Regions from separate parts of the Microbacterium sp. MMO-113 genome, predicted to be linked through region 1. Evidence: predicted binding sites of a transcription regulator. Region 1 holds the regulator's gene; the other holds the start of a gene.

What was found. Region 1 encodes HrcA, which represses chaperone genes, less so after heat shock. Its sites were predicted from a motif close to TTNGCACTCGNNNNNNNCGAGTGCNAA; they were not measured.
Region 2: the regulator HrcA is predicted to act here: its motif matches at 4,412-4,438, upstream of groES (co-chaperone GroES).

The regions. Positions count from the first base shown of each region.
Region 1 covers NZ_JBBCTD010000001.1:1,181,857-1,191,813, reverse strand. Annotated here, with positions in the region: gene WFJ36_RS05925 (ABC transporter ATP-binding protein) at 1-969, opposite strand, end outside; gene WFJ36_RS05920 (ABC transporter permease) at 966-1,886, opposite strand; gene WFJ36_RS05915 (ABC transporter permease) at 1,889-2,872, opposite strand; gene lepA (translation elongation factor 4) at 3,115-4,983, shown strand; gene WFJ36_RS05905 (DUF1990 family protein) at 5,065-5,718, shown strand; gene hemW (radical SAM family heme chaperone HemW) at 5,718-6,935, shown strand; gene hrcA (heat-inducible transcriptional repressor HrcA) at 7,043-8,074, shown strand; gene dnaJ (molecular chaperone DnaJ) at 8,111-9,223, shown strand; gene WFJ36_RS05885 (16S rRNA (uracil(1498)-N(3))-methyltransferase) at 9,226-9,954, shown strand.
Region 2 covers NZ_JBBCTD010000001.1:17,229-27,185, reverse strand. Annotated here, with positions in the region: gene WFJ36_RS00160 (ABC transporter ATP-binding protein) at 1-767, shown strand, start outside; gene WFJ36_RS00155 (ABC transporter ATP-binding protein) at 764-1,531, shown strand; gene WFJ36_RS00150 (ABC transporter substrate-binding protein) at 1,592-2,848, opposite strand; gene rarD (EamA family transporter RarD) at 2,993-3,925, opposite strand; gene groES (co-chaperone GroES) at 4,029-4,325, opposite strand; gene WFJ36_RS00135 (THUMP-like domain-containing protein) at 4,477-5,682, shown strand; gene WFJ36_RS00130 (hypothetical protein) at 5,689-6,873, opposite strand; gene WFJ36_RS00125 (hypothetical protein) at 6,857-7,987, opposite strand; gene WFJ36_RS00120 (hypothetical protein) at 7,993-8,475, opposite strand; gene tsaD (tRNA (adenosine(37)-N6)-threonylcarbamoyltransferase complex transferase subunit TsaD) at 8,472-9,560, opposite strand; gene rimI (ribosomal protein S18-alanine N-acetyltransferase) at 9,557-9,957, opposite strand, start outside.

The DNA.
Region 1 (9,957 bases):
CGCACGGATACAGGCCGCACGGTGTTCTGACACGCCTCCCGTGTGAACGGGGAGAAGCTCGGGCTCCTTCGCGCGGCAGGCGTCGATCACGATGGGGCAGCGGTCCGCGAACGGGCACGCATCGGGCAGGTCGATGAGCAGGGGCGGGTTGCCCTTGATCGGGGTCAGGGGCTCCTTCTCGGCCTTGTCCACGCGCGGGATGGCGCCGAGGAGTCCGATCGAGTAGGGCATCCGGGTCTTGTGGAACAGCTCCCTGACCGGGGCCTGCTCGACGGGCTTGCCCGCGTACATGACCATGACGTCGTCGGCGGTGCGGGCCACGACACCCATGTCATGCGTGATCATCATCACGGCCGCGCCGGTCTCGTCCTGTGCCTTCTCGATGAGGTCGAGGATCTGTGCCTGAATCGTCACGTCCAGAGCAGTGGTCGGCTCGTCGGCGATGATCAGCTTGGGGTCGTTCGCCATCGCGATGGCGATGACGACGCGCTGGCGCATGCCTCCGGAGAACTCGTGGGGGAAGGCCTTCATGCGCTTCTCCGGCTCCGGGATCCCGACCAGCTTGAGAAGGTCGATGGCCCGGGCGTTGGCCTCCTTGCCGCTCATGTTGCGGTGCACGGTCAACGCCTCGATCAGCTGCGTGCCGATCGTGTACACGGGAGTCAGCGAGGTCAGCGGGTCCTGGAAGATCATCGACAGGCCGTTGCCGCGGATCGTGGAGAGCTGCGCGTCCGTCTTGCCGATCAGCTCCTGGCCGTCGAACATGATCGAGCCCGACACCTTGGCGTTCTCGTCGAGCAGGCCCATCACCGCCAGGGAGGTGACCGACTTGCCCGATCCGGACTCTCCGACGATGCCGAGGGTCTTTCCGGCCTCGAGGTCGAAGGAGACGCCGCGGACGGCGTGGACACGACCGGCCTCAGAGGCGAAGCTGACGTTGAGGTCGCGGACGGAGAGGATGGGGCTCATGCGCGGCCTCCAGCAGCCGAGGTGGGATCGAGGGCATCACGCAGACCGTCGGCGATGAGTGCCATCGACACGGTGAGCAGAGTGAGGACGAGGGCCGGGAAGTAGAACAGCCACGGCGAGCTCGTGATGGTCGTGCTCCCCTCGCCGATCAGGGAGCCGAGGGAGACATCGGGGATCTTGACGCCGAAGCCGATGAACGACAGACCGGTCTCAGTCGTCACGGCGGCGACGATGCCCAGGGTGAAGTTGATCACCAGCAGTGATCCGATGTTGGGGACCAGGTGCCGCAGGACGATGCGTCCGCCACGGACCCCCATGTAGCGCGCGGCCTGCACGTACTCGCGTTCGCGGAGCGACAGCGCCATCGTCCAGATGATGCGCGCGGGGAAGAACCATCCGACGAAGATCATCACCAGGGCGATGACCCACCAGACGCCGCCGGAGTCGTTCGAGACGACCGACAGGATGAGGAAGGTCGGAACGACCATCATGAAGTGGATCACCAGAAGAGCGATGCGCTCGAACCAGCCGCCGAAGTAGGCGGCAGCCGTGCCGACGAGTGCCGAGAGGATCGTCGTGCCGAGAGAGACGGTGATGGCGATCATGAGCGAGCGCTGCAGACCGACAGCGGTCTGCGTGTACGTGTCGTTGCCGGCGCCGTTGGTCCCGAACCAGTGGTCGGCCGACGGGGGCGAGCTCAATGCCAGGAAGTCCATGTCATTCACCGCGTAGCGCGACAGCAACGGTCCGAGCGTCGCGAAGAGGATCAGGACGAACAGCACGATGATGCCGCCGACAGCGGGCTTGTTGCGCAGGAACCGACGCGTGTACAACGTCCACTTCGAGAGCGTCTTGTCGGCGGGCTGCGGAGGCCCGACAGGCGGCTCGACGAGGGGATCGATCATTTCCGTGGTCATTTTCAGCTCACCCTCACTCGCGGGTCGAGGATGACCACGATGATGTCCGCCAGCACGGCGCCGATCGCGGTCAGAACGGCGCCGAACGCGGCGACCGCCACGACACCGTTGATGTCGTTCTGGTTGATGGTGTCGAGGAAGTAGCGCCCCATGCCCTGCCAGGCGAAGATCGTCTCCGTCAGGATCGCGCCGGTGAAGATCGTCGGGATCGTGAAGGCGACCTGGGTGGCGACGGGGATGAGAGACGTGCGGAGCGCGTGCTTCCGGATCGCCTGGGCCTTCGTGAGCCCCTTGGCGCGCGCCGTGCGGACGTAATCGGCGTTGATGTTGTCGAGCAGCAGGGAGCGCTGAAGGAAGTGATACTGGGCGTAACCGACCAGCACCAGAGCGATCGTCGGCAGGGTGACGTGCTGGAGCGCATCGATGATCGTGGGGAAGAAGCCGGTGACCCCGGGACTGGAGGAGCCGGTGACGTAGAAGATGCGCACGCCGGTCGCCTCGTTGAGGGCGATGGCGAGGAGCACCACGGCGAGACCCGCCACGATGATGTTGATGTTCATCGTGATGATCGAGGTCGCCTGGCCGATGCGATCGGCGAGCTTGTACTGACGAGAGGCGGTGTACACGCCCAGCCAGACGCCGAGGACGGCGGCGATGATCGTGGCTCCGAGGACGAGCTCGGCGCTGACCCACATGCGATAGGCGACCTGCTCGTTCACCGACTGCCCCGTCGGGCTGACGCCCCAGTCCCATCGCAGCAGAATCCCCGAGAACCAGGTCCACCACCGTTCGATCAGCGGGACGGTGTCGCTCAGGTTGCGGGGGATGAGGACGTTGTCGATCTGCTCAGGACTGAGCGGAGGGCGACGACCCACATAGTTGCTGCGCGGATCGAGGAAGCCCCACGCGAGGAAGTAGGTGAGGTTCGTCGCGACCACGATCATGAGCAGCCAGCCGAGGGCACGGCGCGCGAGGTACTTGATCAAAGGGGATTTGTCTTTCTCTTCTCCAGACGCGCTCGGGGTCTGCCGACGCAACGCTGAGCCGGGCGGATGATCGGGTTTCATCCGCCGTTCCGCGCGACGCGACAGCCCTCACGGAGTCTGTGACGGAGTCGTATCGCTTACGGGATCCGGTGTCACGGATTGATCCCGGGCAACTTCGGGAGACTATCACCGATACGCACGAATGGGGATTATGAGGACCCTCACCGTAGAATCGACGGGACATGTCCCCACGCGCTCTCACCCCGCTTCAGCCTGCCGCGACGCCGGCTGCGCAGATCCGTAACTTCTGCATCATCGCCCACATCGACCACGGCAAGTCGACCCTGGCCGACCGCATGCTCCAGATCACGGGCGTGGTCGCGGAGCGGGACATGCGCGCCCAGTACCTCGACCGCATGGACATCGAACGGGAGCGCGGCATCACGATCAAGAGCCAGGCGGTGCGGATGCCGTGGGCTCTGGGTCAGGCGCAGGGCCCGGACGAGGTGTTCGCGCTCAACATGATCGACACCCCCGGTCACGTCGACTTCACGTACGAGGTGTCCCGGTCGCTGGCCGCGTGCGAGGGGGCCATCCTCCTCGTCGACGCCGCGCAGGGCATCGAGGCCCAGACGCTGGCCAACCTCTACCTCGCGCTGGAGAACGACCTCCACATCATCCCCGTCCTCAACAAGATCGACCTCCCCGCGGCCGACCCCGAGAAGTACGCGAAGGAGCTGGCCTCTCTCATCGGGGGCAAGCCGGAGGACGTGCTGCGTGTCTCCGGGAAGACCGGCATGGGGGTCGAGGATCTCCTCGACCGGATCGTCGAGGAGATCCCGGCTCCGGTGGGCGACGCGGACGCACCCGCGCGGGCCATGATCTTCGATTCCGTGTACGACGCCTACCGCGGCGTGGTCACCTACGTGCGGATGGTCGACGGCAGCCTCTCGCCCCGGGAGCGCATCCAGATGATGTCCACCGGGGCGAACCACGAGGCCCTCGAGGTCGGCGTGTCGAGCCCGGAGCCCACCCCGACCAAGGGCCTCGGCGTCGGCGAGGTGGGCTACCTCATCACCGGCGTGAAGGACGTGCGGCAGTCGAAGGTCGGCGACACGATCACGAACGCGCGCAAGCCCGCGGCGGAGGCGCTTCCCGGCTACACGGACCCCAAGCCGATGGTCTTCTCGGGCATCTACCCGATCGACGGCAGCGACTACGCCGAACTGCGCGAGGCGCTCGACAAGCTCAAGCTCTCCGACGCCTCGCTGCAGTACGAGCCGGAGACCTCCGTGGCGCTCGGCTTCGGGTTCCGCTGCGGGTTCCTCGGCCTGCTGCACCTGGAGATCGTGACCGAGCGCCTTTCGCGGGAGTTCGGCCTCGACCTCATCACCACCGCCCCGAGCGTGATCTACGAGGTCGTCACGAGCGACACCGGCGAGACGGTGACCGTGACGAACCCGAGCGAGTACCCCGACGGCCGTATCGGCTCGGTGTCCGAGCCGATGGTCAAGGCGGCGATCCTGCTGCCGAAGGACTACGTCGGCACCGTCATGGAGCTGTGCCAGTCGCGGCGCGGCACGCTGCTCGGCATGGAGTACTTCTCGGAGGAGCGCGTCGAGCTGCGCTACAACATGCCGCTCGGCGAGATCGTGTTCGACTTCTTCGACCAGCTCAAGTCCAAGACGCAGGGCTACGCCTCGCTCGACTACGAGCCTTCGGGGCAGCAGGAGGCCGACCTCGTCAAGGTCGACATCCTCCTGCAGGGCGAGAAGGTCGATGCGTTCAGCTCGATCGTGCACCGCGACAAGGCCTACGCCTACGGCACGATGATGGCGGAGCGGCTGCGCAAGCTCATCCCTCGCCAGCAGTTCGAGGTGCCGATCCAAGCCGCGATCGGTGCGCGCATCATCGCCCGGGAGACGATCCGCGCGATCCGCAAGGACGTGCTCGCCAAGTGCTACGGCGGTGACATCACCCGCAAGCGCAAGCTCCTCGAGAAGCAGAAGGAGGGCAAGAAGCGCATGAAGATGGTGGGCCGTGTCGAGGTGCCGCAGGAGGCGTTCATCGCCGCGCTCTCCGGCGATGTCGAGACCAAGGACAAGAAGTAGCCCACCCGCTGAACCCGGGGGATGTGACGGCGCGCGGCGCAGGGGGTGTTCGCTCAGGGAACCCGAAGTAGGCTGGATCTCATGCGGCGCGGGACTTTCCGAGACGACACGGTGGACTATGCGGCCGTGGGTGCGACCCACGCCCCCGATCTGATGCAGTACCCGCCGGAGCGCAGCATCCCGGCGGAGGAATCCTGGCGGATCGGCAGTGGCGAGGAGCGTTTCCAGACGGCCGGCGAAGCCCTGCTGTCGTGGACGGCGCAGCGTGCGGCCGGGCTGTCCGTGGAGGACGTCCGTCCGGCTCCCGGTCCCGCCTATGCGGGCGTGAGCTTCGACGCCGAGGGCAATCCCATCGCGCCGAGCAAGCGGGATGTTGAGCCGCGCTACGACGCCGAGGGGATGCCCTTCGTGGGCGCGGGCATGACGCTGCACCTGCGGTGCCGAGTCGGCGGCATGCGCGCCGACTCCGAGCTGCGTGTGATCTCGGTCACGGAGGAGACCCGGCGGATCGGCTTCGTGCTGGGCACGGTCGGAGGCTCCGTGGTCAGCGGCGAGGAGTCGTTCGACGTGGACTGGCGCGAGGACAACGACGAGGTCTGGTTCACGGTCCGGGCCTTCGACGCCCCGAACACGCTGCTCTACCGTCTCGTCCCCGCTCTGATGAAGCGCCGCCGTCGCGAGCTCTTCGCGCGCTACCTCCGCGCGATCTCCCCGCTCTACGCGACCCCGGTGTGATGGCGGGACCACTTCCGCTCGGGGATCCGGCGCCCGCGGACGGGCGACTCCCCGCCGATCTCCCGACCTCCGCCGAGACGCCGTTCTCCGCCTACCTCCACATCCCGTTCTGCCGGGTGCGCTGCGGCTACTGCGACTTCAACACGTACACGTCCGGTGAGCTCCGCGGGGCGAAGCAGGAGGACTACGCGTCCACCCTCATCGGGGAGATCGCCCTCGCGCGTACGGTGCTGGACGAGGCCGGGGCGCTGCGCCCGATGGACACGGTGTTCTTCGGCGGCGGCACGCCGACGCTGCTTCCCGCGGGAGACCTCGCCCGCATGCTGGGAGCGGCCACCGCGGCGTTCGGACTCGCACCGGGCGCGGAGGTCACGGTCGAGGCCAACCCCGACACCGTGACCCCGGAGGTCGCGCGCATCCTCGCCGAGGCGGGGGTCACGAGGCTGTCCATCGGCATGCAGTCCGCCGTCCCGCACGTCCTCGCCGCACTCGACCGGACGCACCGGCCCGAGAACGTCCGCACCGCCGTCGCCGCGGCGAAGGAGGCCGGACTCGCGGTCAGCGTCGACCTCATCTACGGCGCACCGGGGGAGACCCTCGCCGACTGGGAAGCCTCGCTCGACGCCGCCCTGGCCCTGGAGTCCGACCACATCTCCGCCTACGCCCTCATCATCGAGGACGGCACGAAGCTCGCCCGTCAGATCCGTCGCGGCGAGGTGCCGACCCCGGACGACGACCTCCAGGCCGACATGTACGAGCTGGCGGACGAGCGCCTCGCCGCCGCCGGGTTCGAGTGGTACGAGGTCAGCAACTGGGCTCGCAGCGAGGGGCAGCGGTCGCGGCACAACCTCGCGTACTGGCGGGGCAGCGACTGGTGGGGCTTCGGTCCCGGCGCCCACAGCCACGTCGCCGGACTCCGGTGGTGGAACGTCAAGCATCCCGCCGCCTACGCGCAGCGCCTGGCGGCCGCGTCGTCGCCGGCGGCCGGGCGCGAACGTCCGGACCTGGAGGCGCGGACCCTGGAGCGCATCCTCCTCGTCAGCCGCATCCGTGAGGGGATCGCGGTGACCGACGTCCCGGAGCAGAACAGGGGGCGGGTGGCCGGGCTGATCGCCGACGGCCTGATCGATGCGGCGGCGGCGATCCGCGGGCGCGTCCAGCTCACGCTCCGCGGCCGTCTCCTCGCCGATGCCGTGGTGCGCGAGCTGACGGACTGAGCCGCGACGCCGGGCTGTCCGCCTTCGGAGATCTCCCGATCACAGGAGGTAGGATTGGCACTCAGGGTGGCAGAGTGCCAGCATCCGGTCGGCGGGAAGGGGAACCCATGGTCACAGAGCGAGGGCTGCAGGTCCTCCGCGCGATCGTGCAGGACTACGTCGAGACGCACGAGCCCGTGGGCAGCCGTTCCATCGTCGACCGTCATTCCTTCGGTGTCTCGGCGGCGACCATCCGCAACGACATGGCGCAACTGGAGGACGAGGAGCTGATCACGGCTCCGCACACCTCATCCGGACGCGTGCCGACGGACAAGGGGTACCGGGTGTTCGTCAATCACCTCGCGCAGCTCCGTCCGCTCTCCACCGCGCAGCGTTCCGCCATCGAGTCCTTCCTCGCCGATCCGGCCGACCTCGACGATCTGATGGCGCGGACCGTCCGCGTGCTCACACAGCTCACCGGACAGGTCGCCCTGGCCCAGTACCCGTCGTTCGCGCGGGCGCACGTGACCCACGTGGAGCTCGTGACGCTCGCTCCCAACCGGCTCCTCACGGTCCTGGTGACCGATGCCGGCGGGGTGTCGCAGCGGATCACCGTGCTCCCGGACATGATCGACGAGGCGGATCTCGCGGTGCTTCGCGCGCGACTCTCCGCCCTCATCACCGGCCAGGCGATCGCAGCGGCCTCCGACCGGCTGCAGGCGCTCCTGGCCGCCGACGAGACGCCGCAGGACCGCGTGCTCCGCACGGTCGCCGCCGTCGTCGTGGACGAACTCGGCGGCTTCCGGCAGGAGCGGCTCGTGATGGCGGGCGCGGCGACTCTGGCGCGGCGCGAGCAAGACTTCCGCGGCAGCATCCATCCCCTCCTCGAGGCCATCGAGGAACAGGTCACGCTGCTGCGGCTGATGAGCGAGATGGTGCCCGACGAGCACGGCCTCGCGGCGAGCATCGGCACCGAGAACGCCTCCTTCGGGCTCGGCGAGGCGTCGATCGTCGCCAGCAACTACGCGGCGCCCTCGGGGACCGCGCGGGTCGGTGTCATGGGGCCCACCCGGATGGACTATCCGAGCAACCTCGCGGCGGCACGGGCGGTCGCCCGCTACCTGTCGCGGATGCTCGACGACGACGAGGCCGGCCGCTGAGGCGGCCCCCACGGAAACACACGCAGAAGGGCGATTGTGGCGGACCACTACGAGGTTCTCGGGGTGTCCCGGGACGCTTCCACCGATGAGATCAAGAAGGCGTATCGGCGCCTGGCACGGCAGCTCCACCCGGACGTGAACCCGGGTGAGGAGGCCGCAGAGAAGTTCAAGCTCGTCACGCACGCCTACGACGTGCTCAGCGACGAGGAGTCACGCCGCCGCTACGACATTGGCGGCGGCGACGGCGCGAACAACTTCGGCGGCTTCGGCGGCTTCGGCGACATCTTCGAGACGTTCTTCGGCGCGTCCCAGGGTGGCGGTCGCGGCGCCCGCCCGCGGTCGAGGCGTGAGCGCGGGCAGGACGCGCTCGTCCGGGTCACCCTCGACCTCGGCGACGTCGTCTTCGGCGCGCACCGCGACATCGAGGTCGACACGGCCGTGCTCTGCGAGACCTGCCAGGGCTCCTGCTGTCAGGAGGGCACCTCGCCGGTCACCTGCGACATCTGCGGGGGCACCGGTCACGTGCAGCGTCAGGTGCGGAGCCTCCTCGGCAACGTCGTCACCTCCCAGCCGTGCGGCACGTGCGAGGGCTACGGCACGACCATCCCGTACCCCTGCGGCACCTGCGGCGGGCAGGGACGGGTCCGGTCGCGTCGTACGGTCTCCCTCGACATCCCGGCGGGCGTCGAGACCGGCCTGCGGCTGCAGCTCCCCGGCTCCGGCGAGGTCGGCCGCGCGGGCGGCCCGAACGGTGATCTCTACGTCGAGGTGACGGTCAACCCGCACCCCGCGTTCAGCCGTGACGGCGACGACCTGCTCGCCACGCTCGAGGTGTCCATGACCGACGCCATCCTCGGCACCGAGACCTCGATCGAAGGACTCGACGGGGAGGTCGACCTGGAGATCCGCGCGGGCGTGCAGTCCGGCGACGTGCTGACCATCAAGGGGCGGGGCATCACGCCGCTGCGCGGCACCCAGCGCGGCGACCTCCGCGTCGGCGTGCAGGTGGTCACCCCCACCAAGCTCGACTCCGCGCAGCGCAAGCTCATCGAGGACTTCGCCAAGAAGAACAAGGCGCCGGGCCCGCAGCTCGCGCAGTTCCAGCAGGGCCTGTTCTCCAAGCTCCGCGACCGGTTCCGCACCCACTGATCGTGGCGCTGCACTTCCTCGTCGAATCCGCGGGCGACGCCGCGGTGGGCGGTCTCGTGTCGCTCACCGGGGCCGAGGCGAAGCATGCGGCCGTCGTCCGGCGGCTCCGCGTCGGTGAGGCCCTCACCGTCGGCGATGGCCGGGGCGTCTGGCTGACGGGCGTCGCCGAAGAGGTGTCGCCGTCGCGCGTCGACGTCCGGATCACCGAGCGCGTCGAGCACGAGCCCGCGAGTCCGCGCCTCGTGCTCGTACAGGCGCTGGCGAAGGGCGACCGCGACGAACTCGCCGTGCAGGCCGCGTGCGAGCTCGGCGTCGACGAGATCGTGCCCTGGCAGGCGGGGCGCAGCGTGTCCCGCTGGGAGGGACCGAAAGCCGTGAAGGGGCGCGAGCGCTGGGCGACGATCGTCCGCGAGGCAGCCAAGCAGGCGCACCGGGCCTGGGTGCCGGAGGTGGCCGCCCCGGAGTCGACCGCGCAGCTCGCGGCCCGCGCAGCGACGCAACGTGTGCTGCTGCTCGACCCGACCGCTCCCGCCCGGCTCTCCGCGCTCGTCCCCGATGGCCGCGACCTCGTGCTCGTGGTGGGGCCGGAAGGCGGGATCGCTCCGGAGGAGCTCGAGAAGCTCACGGCCGCGGGCGCCGAGCGCGTTCTCCTCGGCGACACCGTGCTGCGCACGTCGACCGCGGGTCCCGCGGCGATCGCCGTGCTGTCGGCCGCCCTCGGCCGGTGGTGACCG
Region 2 (9,957 bases), 1.2 Mb from region 1:
CCACGCTGTTCAACCTCCTGTGCGGCTTCGACAAGCCCAACAGCGGCACGTGGTCCTACGACGGCAAGAACCTGTCCGGCATCCCGTCGTTCAAGGTCGCCCGCATGGGACAGGTGCGCACCTTCCAGCTCACCAAGTCGCTGTCGCTGCTGACCGTGCTGGAGAACATGAAGCTCGGCGCGAAGGACCAGCGCGGCGAGGGCTTCTGGGCCGGCCTGTTCCCCTTCCTCTGGCGCACGCAGGAGCAGGAGATCGAGCAGCGCGCCCACGAGCTCCTCGTGCGCTTCAAGCTCGACGCCAAGGAGCAGGACTTCGCGGCATCGCTCTCCGGTGGTCAGCGCAAGCTGCTGGAGATGGCCAGGGCCCTCATGAGCGACCCGAGCCTGGTGATGCTGGACGAGCCGATGGCCGGGGTGAACCCCGCCCTCACGCAGTCGCTCCTCGACCACATCCTCGACCTCAAGGACCTCGGGATGACGGTGCTCTTCGTGGAGCACGACATGCACATGGTGCGCCACATCGCCGACTGGGTCGTCGTGATGGCCGAGGGTCGCGTGGTGGCCGAGGGACCACCGGAGACCGTCATGGAGGACCCCGCGGTCGTGGACGCCTACCTGGGCGCCCATCAGGACGTGGACCTCGGCGCCGTCACCGGCCGTCTCCCGGTGATCTCGGACGCCGACGCGGAGCGCATCCGCGAGCAGATCGAGACGGAGGTCGAGGCCGAGGTCGAGGCCGAGGACGCCGCCGAGGAGGACAAGGCATGAGCACCGCGATCCCCGCCGAGGGCACCCCCGCGACCGGCGACATCATCGTCGAGCTGAAGGACGTGCACGCCGGCTACCTGCCGGGAGTGAACATCCTCAACGGCGCGAACCTCGTCGCCCGCCAGGGCGAGCTCATCGGCATCATCGGCCCGAACGGCGCCGGCAAGTCGACGCTCCTCAAGGCGATCTTCGGCATGGTGAACGTCCGCGAGGGCGACATCACCGTGAAGGGCGAGAGCATCGTGGGCCTCAAGGCCGACAAGCTCGTGCGCCGCGGTGTCGCCTTCGTACCGCAGACGAACAACGTCTTCCCGTCGCTCACCATCCAGGAGAACCTGGAGATGGGGCTCTACCAGAACCCGAAGATCTTCGCGGAGCGGCTCGAGTTCGTCAACAGCATCTTCGCGGAGATCGGCAAGCGTCTGAAGCAGCGTGCCGGCTCGCTCTCCGGCGGTGAGCGGCAGATGGTCGCGATGTCGCGCGCGCTCATGATGGACCCGTCCGTGCTGCTGCTCGACGAGCCGTCCGCCGGCCTCTCCCCCGTGCGGCAGGACGACGCCTTCATCCGCGTCTCCGACATCAACAAGGCGGGCGTGACGACGATCATGGTCGAGCAGAACGCCCGGCGGTGCCTGCAGATCTGCGACCGCGGCTACGTGCTCGACCAGGGCAAGGACGCCTACGAGGGCACCGGGCGGGAGCTGCTGAACGACCCGAAGGTCATCGGCCTCTACCTCGGCACCCTGGGGACAGACGCCGCCTGAGATCGGCCTGGGCACGGAAAAGACCCCGGATGCCGAAGCATCCGGGGCCTTCTCCGTTGGTTACTTGATGCGCGAGGTGACGTTCTCGGCGTCGAACTCGTAGACGCCGATCGCCGCACCCTTCGGGTCGTTGTTCTCGTCGAAGGTGATCTCGCCGGAGAGACCGTCGTAGTCCGGCGTGCCGCCGTCGTTGATGATCGCGGCGCAGTCGGCGAAGTTGTCGCACTTCTCGCCGTCGCCGTCACCGCCGGAGACGGTGATCATCTCGGCCGCGATGTCCGGGCCCTCGACCGAGCCGGCCTTCAGCGCCGCCAGGGCGATCAGCACCACGGCGTCGTACGCCTCGGCCGAGTAGGTCACGGCGTCGATCGGGTCGTTGCCCTCGGCCGTCCAGACCTCGTTCAGCTGGTCGAGGAAGTCCTGCGGCAGCTCAGCGCCGGCGCGGGTGCCCTTCGAGCCCTCGAGGCTGACCGGGATGTCGGCACCCCAGTCCTTCAGGTTGCCGTCGACGAGGTACAGCGACCCGGTGTCGACCCCGGCGTTGCCGAGCAGCGGCGCGATGGTGGCGAACTGGTCGTAGGAGACGACCGCGACCGCGTCCGGGTTCGCCGCGGCGATCTCCGAGACCTGCGCGTTGAACTGACCGTCACCCTGGTTGTACGACGCGTCGGCGACGACCTCGCCGCCGGTGCTCTCGAACGTGGCCTTGATCGCCTCGAACAGTCCCGTGCCGTACGGGTCGTTCTGGTAGATGATGCCCAGCGTCTTGTGGCCGTCCTCGGCGATCTCGTTGCCGAGGACCTCACCCTGGAGGTTGTCGCTCGGCGCGGTCCGGAAGTACAGCGGGTTGATGCCCGTGAAGTCCGGCGAGGTGTTCGACGGGGACACCGTGAGGATGTCCGCGCCCGCGTTGCCGTCGAGGATGAGCTTGGTGACGCTGGAGGACGCCGCGCCGATCATGGCGGTGATGTCGTCGTTGCGCAGGTTGTTGATGGAGGTCTCGTAGGCCTTGTTGTCGAGGTCGCCCTCGTCGGCCGTGCTGAGGTCGATCGTGATGCCGGCGTCGGCCTCGTTGATCTGGTTGACGGCGAGCTGGACACCGGCTTCCATCGGCGCGCCCAGGAACGCGAGCGTACCGGTGGCCGGCAGCAGCGAACCGAGCTTGAGCGTCAGGTCGGCGGCCGGCTTGTCGCCACCCCCGTCCGACGGCTCCGCGTTCGGCGTGCTGCTGCAGCCCGCGATGATGAGGGCGGAAGCGCTGACCAGCGCGATCCCGGCGAAGATCCTCGCGCTGCGCGAGCCCTTCAGTGCGTTCATGATGCTCCCTTGCGTAAACGAACGTGGATGGTGACCACAGTCGGGTGCTCTAACACTAGGGCGTGCGCCCCGCGCGCAGGAGGGGCAAGTATCTCGGTGCGTTAACGATCCAGGACCGTCGATTCCGGGCGTGGACAGGCGGGATCAGAGCGCTGCGGCGGGGGTGTCCCGGCGGCCGCGCCGCGCGGCGAGGAGCAGGTCGACGATGAAGACCGCGATCGCGATCCACACCAGGACGAACCCGATCCAGCGCTCCGGCGGCATCGGCTCACGGAGCACGGCGACCCCGATCAGGAACTGCAGGACGGGGGTGAGGAACTGCAGCATGCCGATCACGGCGAGGTCGACCCGACGCGTGCCGGCTGCGAAGAGCAGCAGGGGGACGGCTGTGGCCACACCCGCGAATGCCAGCAGCACGGCGTGCGACCAGCCCGCCGTCCCCATCGTCAGCCCGACGGGCGTCGTCGCCACGATCACGAGCTGCACCACCGCGATGGGGATCAGCCAGAACGACTCGAGCGTCAGCCCGCTGACCGCGTCGACGGCGGGGCCGATCTTCTTCTTGATGAGCCCGTACAGGCCGAAGGAGGCCGTCAGCGTCAGGGCGATCCAGGGGACGTGGCCGTACGCCACGACGATGACGACCACCGCGGCGGCCGCGATGCCGACGGCCACCCACTGCAGCCGACGGAGGCGCTCCTTGAGCACCAGGAAGCCGAGCAGCACGGTCGTGATCGGGTTGATGAAGTAGCCGAGCGCCGTCTCCACGACGTTCCCGCTCAGCGTGCCGAGGACGAACACCTGCCAGTTGACGTAGATGAGCAAGCCGGCCAGGGCCGTCCACCCCAGCAGTCGCGGGCTCCGGACGATCGCGAGGAGGGCGGGCCATCCCCTCGTGACGGTGAGCAGCAGGAGACAGAAGACGAAGGAGAGCAGCACCCGCCAGGCGACGACCTCCCACGGACCGGTCGGCTGCAGCAGGAGGAAGTAGAGCGGCAGGAAACCCCACAGCAGGTAGGCGCTCCCGGCGTACGCGATGCCCGCCGTCTGGGTGGCGCGGGTCGTCTCGGGGGTCACCGCACAACCCTATGCCCGCGAGGACCAGGGCCGCGCCGCTCCGGAAGCCGACGAGGGCCCGGATGCCGAAGCATCCGGGCCCTCGTCGAACCGGGTGGTGCGATCAGCGGACGACGACCGCCAGGACGTCGCGAGCCGACAGGACGAGGAACTCGTCTGCACCGAACTTCACCTCGGTGCCGCCGTACTTGCTGTAGAGCACGCGGTCGCCGACGGCGACGTCGAGCGGGACGCGGTTGCCGTTGTCGTCGATACGGCCGGGGCCGACCGCCACGACCTCGCCCTCCTGGGGCTTCTCCTTGGCGGTGTCGGGGATGACCAGGCCACTCGCGGTGGTCTGCTCGGCCTCGACCTGCTTGATGACGATGCGGTCCTCGAGCGGCTTGATGGAAACCGACACGGTCTACCTCTTCTTTCTTGACGCTGACACGAAAGACTCGTTCGCACTCTCAACCCGAGAGTGCTAATGCCAGTGTAGGCGGTCGGCTGGCACTCATGCAATGCGAGTGCCAACCCGGGTCGGAGCGGCGAGCGCGCCGTAGGCTGGGAGGGTGGAGATGTCCGAGCTGCGCGCCCTGCTGACCCCCGCCGGCCTGGAGCTGCTCGATGCGCTCGGGCCGGTCACCTCCACCGCGGAGGCCGCAGCCGCCGTCTCCCGGCTGCGCGCCGCGGGCCACTCCCCCGACCTCGTCTCCGCCGTGGTCGGACAAGCGCACCTGCGCGCGAAGGCCGCGGCGAAGTTCGGCCCGTTCGCCGCCCGCATGCTCTTCACCCGCGCCGGCCTCGAGCAGGCCACCCGTTTGGGCGTCGCCGCTCGCCACGCCCAGCGGATCCGCCGGGCCGGCCTCACGAGTGTCGCGGATCTCGGCTGCGGCATCGGCGGCGACGCCCTCGCATTCGCCGGCGCGGGGCTGGCGGTGCACGCGGTGGACGCCGACGAGGTGACCGCGGCCCTCGCCGCCTACAACCTCGCCCCGTTCGGCGACGACGCCACGGTGCGCCACGCGACCGCGGAGGAGGCCCTCGGAGAACAGGTCCCCGGCCGGGCGATCTGGATGGATCCCGCGCGCCGCACCTCCGGGCACAGCGAGACCCGGCGCGTCTCCGCCGACGACTACTCGCCGTCCCTCGACTGGGCGTTCGCCGTCGCCGCGCAGCGCCCCACCGGGATCAAGCTCGGCCCGGCCCACGACCGCGGCGCCCTGCCCACGGACGCGGAGACGCAGTGGGTCAGCGCCGAGGGGAGCGTCGTCGAGCTCGTGGTGTGGTCGCGCGAGCTGGCGAGGGACGGGGTCCGGCGCTCCGCCCTCGTCATCCGCGGCGAGCGCTCGCACGAGCTCACCGGCGCCGCAGACGCCGAGGACGCTCCCGTCCGTGCGCTCGGGGCCTTCCTCCACGAGCCGGACGGCGCCGTCATCCGGGCCCGTCTCATCGGCGACGTCGCCCGCAGCCTCGACGCGGGGATGCTCGATCCGCGCATCGCGTACCTGACCTCCGACGCCGCCCTGACGAGCCCGTTCGTGCAGTCGTTCCGCGTCCGGGAGACGCTGCCGATCACGCCGAAGACGATCAACGCGGCCCTGAAGACCCACGGCATCGGCCGCATCGAGATCAAGAAGCGCGGGGTGGACGTCGATCCCGCGGCCTTCCGGCGCAAGCTGACCCTCCGAGGCGATGCCGAGGCGACCCTGATCCTCGCGCGATTCGGCGATCAGCGACGCGCGATCCTCGCCGACCGGGTGCCCGCCGCGGACTGAGGATGGTCAGTCCTCCGACTCCCGGCCCGGGATGTCGACACGTATCGGATCCCCGGGCGGCCCGGTGGTCACCAGGTACGACTCGCCCGTCGCCTCGTCGACCACGGCGGGGCCCGAGGTCACGGTGAGATAGGGCGTCTGCCATCGCGTGAAGTCGACCTCGATCACGGACGCCGACAGCAGCTCCCCGGTCTCCTGGTCGACGTCGAGCAGCTGCACGCGGAGCCCGGACTGCACGGCCTCGTCGACCGTGGCGCACTGGCGCGAGCCGTCGGCGTCGACGATCAGGCAGCGTTCGGCGGCCCCGCTCTCCGCACGGCGCTCGCCGAGCCAGACCGGCTGCTCGCGGAAGGATCCGAGGACGGAGAGGTTGAGGTCGTAGCCATCGCCGACGAGCTCCTCCGCCCTCGCCCGCTCCGCCTCACCGAACTGGGCGACGAGCGTCGAGCCGCCTCCCCAGCGCTGGATGCTCACCATCGGCTCGTCCGCGGTGGAGAAGAGCATGACCGCCGTCACGCCCTCGAAGGAGAAGGAGTCCTCCTCGTCGTCCGCTGCGGAGGTCGGCACGGGGAGCGAGGCGTACAGGCCCGGCCCCACCTCCTCCTCCGCCAGACAGGTCGACTGGGAGTCCTTGTCGACGTCGAGGATCAGACACCGGCTGGCCCCGTCGTCCTGCGTGGCGAACCAGGCGAGCGCGCCCTCCGCCTCCGCCACCGGACGCACGGAGCCGGGGTCGTAGCCCTCACCGGCGAGCGCGATCCGCCGCTCCTCTTGCGCCTCCGTCAGCGGAAACGCGTCCGGCCGCGGGGCGAACAGCGCCCACCCGGCTCCCACGCCGATCGCGAGGAGAGCCGCCGACGCCACGAGCACCGGCACGAGACCGCGGCGGTTCGCAGCCCGCGCCTCCGTCCGGGAGACGTCGTCCGGGGCGGCCGGAGGGGTGTCCTCCGCGGCCGGCACGTTCTCCGGCGCCCGGCGAGCGGTCACGTCCTCCGGCGGGTCGTCGCCCACGGATGACGACTCCGTCCGCTCGTCCTGCGTGAAAGGGGTCCGGCGACGATGCCCCTCCTGAAGCTCCTGAAGCCGACGGGCCGCTGCGGCGTCGAGCCCGCCGTCGCGGCCGTACGCCGCGCGCTCCAGCGCCCGGCGCTCCGCTGCCGCGGCGTCCTCTCCGTCAGTCTCCGACCGCACCGGCGTCGCTCCCCTCGCGGATGATCGTGAAGGACGGCACGCGCGCGCTGGTCGGCAGCTCGTACGTCGTCACCTGCCCGGTCGTCGTGTCCGTCACCTGCAGCCGCAGCCGCCCGTCGTGCTCCGCCAGCGTCTCGGTCTCCTCGCAGGCCATCGGAGCGTCGGCCGTCGATCCGTCGTAGACGAGACAATGCCGCCCCGAATCCTGCGCGGAGGCCGTCCAGATGGGGACATCGTCGTCGTACCCGACGACCCAGATGGAGTTCGGGTCGAACCCTTCCTCGACCAGACGCGCGGCCGCGCGGGTCTCCGCCTCGTTCGCGTACGTGATCCCGCCGCCGTCACCGATCCCGTACTCCGAGACGTCGACGCTCACCGCCGGTTCGCCGTCGGGTGTGAGGATCAGCTGAGCCATGATCTGGCGCGCGTAGTCGTCGTCGCGCTGCGTGGTCACCTCGCCCCACAGGCCTTCCTCCTGCACGGTCTCGCGCCGATTGCAGCTCGGCGTCGTGCTCTCCGCCGACCGGAGGACCAGGCAGATGCTCGCGCCACCGTTCTGCGTCGCCGTCCAGACCACCGCGTCGTCCTCCGTGGCGAGCGCGCGCACCGAGCCGGCGTCGTACCGTCCGGACGCGACGAGCTCGGACTGCCACTGCTGCTGTACCGCGCTCAGGGCGACAGCGGCTCCGCCGGTCCGGCCGAAGGCCAACCAGCCGATGCCGACGCCGAGCAGCAGCACCACGACCGCGGCGAGCACACGTGTCCCGAGGAGACGGCCCCGCCCTGCCCGGAGAGTCGGAGAGTCGGTCCGGGCGGTCGCGACCTCCTCGGATTCCTCTTCCGGCATCGCGGGATCGCCGCCCGGGGTCGGAGGTCCGTCGTCGTGCGGACCGGACGACAACCCGGAGGACGGCGGAGGGCCGGGTGGCCGGGACTCCTGGACGGGACCGGTCGCCAAGGGGGCCGCAGGGGGACCCACGGGCCGTGTCCGCCGGGAATCCTCGAGCGCGCGCAGACGGGCGGCCTCCGCGGCGCTCAGCTCCCCGCCGGGCCCGTACGCCTTGCGCTGCAGGGCCCTGCGCTCCTCGACGTCGTCGTCGTCCGCTCCGGCCATCGCGCCTAGCCCAGCCTCTCGAACTGCATGCCCGCCCAGACCAGCCATCCCAGGCTGTACACGGTCGCGCACAGACCCAGCACGAGCGCCCAGCGCGCGATCGCGCGGTTCTCGACGGGGCGGCGCAGCGACATGATCGCGGCGATCACGGCGACGACCGCGACCGGGATCCCCCACCCCACGAAGAACGATGCGCCGAGAGCGACGATCGCCGCCAGTAGCGCCCACGGCGCCAGCCGAGTGTCGTCCACGGGCACCGGCTCGGACGCCGGTTCCCAGGCGTCCTCCTCCCCGTGGTCGAGGTCGGGCCCGCTGACGACCACCGGCTCGATGCCCACCGGACCCGTCGGGAGCTTCGTGTACCCCTCCCGCGGGGCCCCGGGAAGGCGCGCCGTCCCTGCCGGACGTTCGACCTGCCCGCTCGCGCGCTCGACCCGCGCACGGGGCATGGCCCCGTCCGGCTCCGGTCCGCGCGCGAGCCCGCTCACGCCGGCACCGCCTCCGCGACCTGGATCTCGGTGACCGGCAGCGTCGAGTCGGCGCCGAAGCCGAGCGTCGAGGCGGGGCGCCCCGACGCGATGAGCTCAGCGGCGAGCGCGGCGATCATGGCACCGTTGTCCGTGCAGAGCGACAGCGGCGGGATGCGCACGGTGACGCCGGCCTCGGCGGCCCTGGCCAGCGCCACCTCGCGGAGCCGACGGTTCGCGATCACACCACCGCCCAGGAGCAGCCGCGGCACCCCGAGGTCCGCGCAGGCGTTGAGCGCCTTGGTGACGAGAACGTCGACGACGGCCTCCCGGAAGCTGGCGGCGACGTCGGCGATCGGCAGCTCGCGCGCGTCGGCGCCCGCGGCGGCGTTCTCCGCCTCGAAGCGCTCGACCCAGCGGGCGACAGCGGTCTTCAGCCCGGAGAAGGAGAAGTCGTAGCGATGCTTCGCGAGGTCGGAGGCACGGGAGAGCCCGCGCGGGAAGCGGATCGCGTCCGGGTCTCCGCCGACCGCCGCCCGGTCGATCTCGGGGCCGCCGGGATACGGCAGCGACAGCAGCCGGGCGACCTTGTCGAAGGCCTCGCCTGCAGCGTCGTCCACGGTCTCGCCGAGCAGCTCGACATCGGTCGTGAGGTCGCGCACGTGGAGCAGGGAGGTGTGGCCGCCGGAGACCAGCAGCGCGATCGTCGGGTACTCCAGCGGCGCCGCCTCCGGGGTGAGGATGTCGGCGGCGATGTGGCCGACGAGGTGGTTGACCGCGTACAGCGGCTTGTCGAGGGCGACCGCGAGTCCCTTCGCCGCCCCCACACCGACCATGAGCGCTCCCGCGAGGCCCGGGCCGCTCGTCACGGCCACCGCATCGAGGTCGGCGAGGCGGACGTCGGCCTCGGCGAGAGCGGCGTCGATGGCCGGCTGCAGCGCTTCGAGGTGCGCGCGGGCCGCGACCTCCGGCACGACGCCCCCGTACCGGGCGTGCTCGTCCATGCTGGAGGCGATCGTGTTGGACAGCAGCGTGCGGCCCCGCACGATGCCGATGCCGGTCTCGTCGCAGCTCGTCTCGATGCCGAGCACCAGGGGCTCACTCATGCGGTCGCCTCCTCCGGCGTATCGGCGGGCGCCGGATGGCGGCGCAGGTCCAGACGCATCACGATCGCGTCGACGTCGTCCGGCTGATAGTAACGGGGGCGCCTGCCGATCTCCTCGAAGCCCTCCGTGCGATACAGCCCCTCGGCCGCCGGGTTGTCGGCGCGCACCTCGAGGAACACCTCGTGCGCGCCCCGTGCCGCGGCCGTCCGCAGCAGGGCACGCAGCAGAGCGCGCCCGCGTCCCTGTCCTCGGACCTCGGTGAGGAGGGCGATGGTCTGGATGTCGGCGTCCGCGCCGCCCTGCAGGGCCCTGACCCCGCCGTAGCCGACGATCACCCCGCCCTGCTCGTCGACGAGGTAGCGGCCGTGCGGGCTCGCCAGCTCGCCCGCCATGGTCT